One region of the Streptomyces sp. NPDC006458 genome, then DNA from elsewhere that is predicted to be linked to it. Evidence: riboswitches for the same ligand, from Rfam matches in the RefSeq annotation. Region 1 holds a riboswitch; the other holds the start of a gene.
The links. Region 1 has a riboswitch for cyclic di-AMP ahead of ABZZ79_RS21310 (transglycosylase family protein). Riboswitches for the same ligand answer to the same signal wherever they lie in the genome.
Positions count from the first base shown of each region.

Region 2: linked by a shared signal. The riboswitch ahead of ABZZ79_RS27980 (M23 family metallopeptidase) and the one ahead of ABZZ79_RS21310 (transglycosylase family protein) in region 1 are both predicted to bind cyclic di-AMP.

Region 1 is NZ_JBEXPR010000015.1:94,316-96,488, reverse strand. Features, by position in the region: partial or broken gene ABZZ79_RS21320 (transglycosylase family protein) at 1-177, shown strand, start outside; gene ABZZ79_RS21315 (LysM domain-containing protein) at 199-891, shown strand; cyclic di-AMP (ydaO/yuaA leader) riboswitch at 1,076-1,254, shown strand; gene ABZZ79_RS21310 (transglycosylase family protein) at 1,258-1,968, shown strand.
Region 2 is NZ_JBEXPR010000022.1:141,856-144,028, forward strand. Features, by position in the region: gene ABZZ79_RS27970 (dihydrofolate reductase family protein) at 1-47, shown strand, start outside; tRNA gene ABZZ79_RS27975 (tRNA-Met) at 182-255, shown strand; cyclic di-AMP (ydaO/yuaA leader) riboswitch at 706-861, shown strand; gene ABZZ79_RS27980 (M23 family metallopeptidase) at 873-1,919, shown strand; gene ABZZ79_RS27985 (PrsW family intramembrane metalloprotease) at 2,029-2,173, opposite strand, start outside.

The DNA of each region.
Region 1 (2,173 bases):
ACGGGAGGGGCGTGGAGTGCGAACGACGGGTACGGGCAGTACGGGGGGCTGAGGCTGGGCCAGCTCGACTGGGAGAACTACGGCGGGCTTGAGTACGCCCCGGGTCCCGACCAGGCCAGCCGGCGGCAGCAGATAGCCGTCGCCGAGCGAGTCCTCGCGGACCAGGGTGTCTCGGCGTGGCCGACGTGCGGTCCGCTCGTGGGCCTCACGGCCGACGCCGGCCAGGCGGACGTCGACACCGGCGTCGGCGGGGACGATTCGGGACTTTCCGGATTGACCGACAGTTCTGATTCGTCTGGTTCATCCGGTTCATCTGGTTCGTCCGGTTCGAACTCCGATGACGGCTCCGGTGGCGACTCCGGCTCCTCGGACGCCGGTGCGGGCGATTCCGATTCGGGCAATTCCACCAAGGCGGACACTTCCACCACTTCGGACTCCGACTCCGAGGTCGACGGGGCCGGCTCCGCCTCTTCGGACCTGTCGCGGGAAACCGACGGCACCGGGACGGGCGATATCGATGACAACTCGGACAAGTCGCTACAGAGCGGCACCTCTTCGGACGGTTCGACCGAGGCCGGATCCGGACGGCACCGCGGCGTGAGCGCCGACGAAGGCGCGGGTGACAGCGGTGACGCGGCGACCGAGGACGGCCGTACGGGCGATTCCGCGGGCCGTCACGCCTCGCGCAGCGGCTCCGTCGCGCGGGACGCCGCCGACGGCGAGTACACCGTGCGGGAGGGCGACAGCCTCTGGGGCATCGCCGACTCGCTTGAGCTCCAGGGCGGATGGTCGGAGCTGTACGCCGAGAACCGCGAGACGATCGGCGTCGACCCGGACCTCATCGTGCCCGGTCAGAAGCTTGCGGTAGGGGTCGAACCGGGCGAAAAGTAGCGGGAGTTCACGTCATGGTTCGTGGGTTAATGTCCGTTTTGGCGAAAGTGTGGGATGAGTCTCAGACGCCCTGATCGTCTTTGATATTCCACCAATCGCGTGTCTACGGTCATGACCGCTCGCCAACGTGAGCCCCGGCCGCCGCAACGCCGAATCCTGCCAGTGGCCAATCCGGGAACAGTCGTCGCGTCAAGCGCCGTAGGCAGGAGCGGGGGACCCAAGGTAAGTGCCGGGCCCGGCGGTTGAGGTGACTCGACTCCGGAACCGGCTTGGGGTGAAGCCGCGCACCGAGAAGTGCGCGGCCGGGCAACTCAACCGGCCCGAACCCGACAGCTCACCTCGCAGGCGTCGGTGAGGGGATCCGCCATGCTGTTTTCCGGCAAGGGCAAGCACCGTCGTCCGTCCAAGGCCACTCGCGCCATCGCCATCGCCGGTGTGACCGGCGCCGCCGTCGCCGCCCCGCTGATCGCGGTCGGCAACGCCTCCGCCGCCACCGCCTCCGAGTGGGACGCCGTCGCCCAGTGCGAGTCCGGCGGCAACTGGTCCATCAACACCGGCAACGGTTACTACGGCGGTCTGCAGTTCTCCGCCTCCACCTGGGCCGCGTACGGCGGCACGCAGTACGCCGCCACGGCCGACCAGGCCAGCAAGACCCAGCAGATCGAGATCGCCGAGAAGGTCCTCGCGGGCCAGGGCAAGGGTGCCTGGCCGGTCTGCGGCGTCGGCCTGTCGAGCGCCGCGTACGACGGTGGCTCCGCCGCTCCGGCCGCCCCCACCGCCCCTGCCGCCCCGGCGCAGCCGGAGTCGCAGCCGAGCACCACCACCCGCTCGACCGAGCAGCAGAGCGCCTCCCGTTCGCAGGAGCGCCCCGCCGCGAAGAAGACCGTCACCACCCCGACCGGCAAGAAGGTCAAGAAGGGTGACGGCGAGTACAAGGTCGTCAAGGGCGACAGCCTCAGCGCGATCGCCGAGAAGCACAAGGTCAAGGGTGGCTGGCAGAAGCTGTTCAAGCTGAACCAGGACATCGTCGACGACGCGGACTTCATCTACCCGGGTCAGCAGCTGCACCTGAAGTAGTCCACCGGTGCGGCCCGGCCCGGCCCCCTCCGGGCCCCGGCCGCACCCGGCCCGCGGGCTGCTCCGCCCCCCACCGGACTGCCCCGGCTCCCGGCCGGTCCTGGCTCCCGTGCTGTTCCGGCCCCCACCGGACTGCCCCGGCTCCAGGCTGGTCCCGGCCATAGGGCTACCCCGGCTGTCGGCCAAGGGGCACACCCTGGCTGTC
Region 2 (2,173 bases), on a different contig from region 1:
CGTACGAGGAGCTGGCCAAGGCGCCCAATCTCCATCTGCTCGGCTGACGTCCGAGGGCCTTGCGGCCGTACGGCGGCAGGGCCCGACCGGCGCCCCGGAGGACCGAAAAGGCCGCTCGGCGGGGGTGGGCGTCGAGCGATGTGCTTTCGGTCCCGCGGATGGCGTACACTGGTTTCACCGACGCGGGGTGGAGCAGCTCGGTAGCTCGCTGGGCTCATAACCCAGAGGTCGCAGGTTCAAATCCTGTCCCCGCTACTGAAGACTCAGGGCCGGTGTCCATGCGAATGGACACCGGCCCTGAGTCTTTTCCTTTACCTCGGGCAGCACCGCGCGCTGGGCGAGTTCTACGACCCCGAGGCGCGGCCCGCCGGAGGGGGGCGGTATGGCGCGACTCGCCGGACGGGGGCGACATGGCGCTGCTCGCCGTACGGCGGCCGGGAGTGGCGGCGAAGAAGCATGCGGCCTGCTGGCACCGATGTCACACCCGGTGATCGGATGAACGCCCTCCGCATAACATCTGAGTCACCGTCAAAAACTGGGACGGTACTGAGTTGCGGTCAAGTCGCCCGTTTTTGGCCGCTCATGGGGCGAACGTCCTGGCTGGAAAGTGTAATGATCAAGCCGAACAGCTTGGAATTGGGCACCCGGTTCTATTAACGTCCGATAACGCAGCGCGGTCGTCCCAGCCGTCACAAGAGACGGCTCCGTGCGCACGCGCCGAATCCCGCAAGGGAACCGGGGAACCACCAACTTGGGGTGAATCGAGCGTGATCCGCCGTGAAAACGGCAGATATACGCGCGTAGGAGACCTTCCTGCTCCGAACCCGTCAGCTAACCCGGTAGGCGAGAAGGAAGGAAAGGAGCACGCCCACGTGGCGTCCAACCCGCCTGTCCCGCAAGCCCCGTTCGTGCCGGGCCAGCGCACCGCCGACACCGATACCTTCGTCTACGGCGGCCCCCGCACCGACGACGGCCCGTGGGAAGAATGGAACCCCACCGCGGACTCCGTCCGCCCCGTGCGCGGCAGGCACCGTGTCTCCAAGCAGCGGGGCGGCGGACTCGCCCGCAGCTCCACCGTCCTCGGCGTCGGCGTCATAGCCGCCGTGGGCGCCGGCGGCATGGCCAGCGCCCAGTCCGGCAAGCCGCCGGTCGCCATCTCGATGCCCGACCTGCCCTCCGTGAGTTCCTTCCTGCCCGGGGAGGAGCCCGCCGAGGAGACCGCGGAGGTCACGTCCCCGCTCAGCTCCATCGGCACCACCACGGCCGACCCCGCCGAGGGCACCAGCGGCGCCGGGGAAGCCCTGCGCGCCCGCATCATGGCGCAGGCCGAGCAGCAGCAGGACCAGGCCGAGACCAAGGCCGCCGAGGCCGCGCAGGCCGCCGCGGAGAAGGAAGCCGCCGCGGCCGCCGCCAAGGCCGAGCAGGAGGCGCAGGCCAAGGCCGCCGCCGAGAAGGCCGCCGCGGAGGAGGAGGCCCGCAAGAAGGCCGAGGCCGAGCGCCTCGCCGAGCTGGCCCGTCAGTACACGCTGCCGACCTCCTCGTACACCCTGACCTCCGTCTTCGGACAGGCCGGCTCCATGTGGTCCTCCGGCTACCACACGGGCCTGGACTTCGCCGCGCCCACCGGTACGCCCCTCAAGGCCGTCCACACCGGCACGGTCACCGAGGCCGGCTGGAGCGGGGCCTACGGCTACCGCACCGTCCTCACCCTCGAGGACGGCACCGAGATCTGGTACTGCCACCAGTCCTCGATCAACGTCAGCGTCGGCCAGAAGGTCAACACCGGCGACGTGATCGGACGCGTGGGTGCCACCGGCAACGTCACCGGGCCGCACCTGCACCTGGAGGTGCACACCGGCGGCGCCGACAGCGGCGTCGACCCGATGGCCTGGCTGCAGAGCAAGGGCCTCACCCCCTGACGACCCGGGATGTTCCCGGCCGTGCGCCCCGGCGCGCACGCGTCCCGAGGACTTTCTGAATCACCGGCGGTCCTGACGACAACCCCCCGACGTCAGGGCTGCCGGTTCCTCATGTGCGGTACGGGTTGTGGACGGGACGGCCGCCGGGGAGTCCCTGGACGCCGTACCCGTAGTGCCCGAAAGACCCGTAGGCCCCGTAGTACGTCGGTACGGGCGCCGTCGTTCTCGCCGCGTACTGGAGTGCCGGGCGAGCC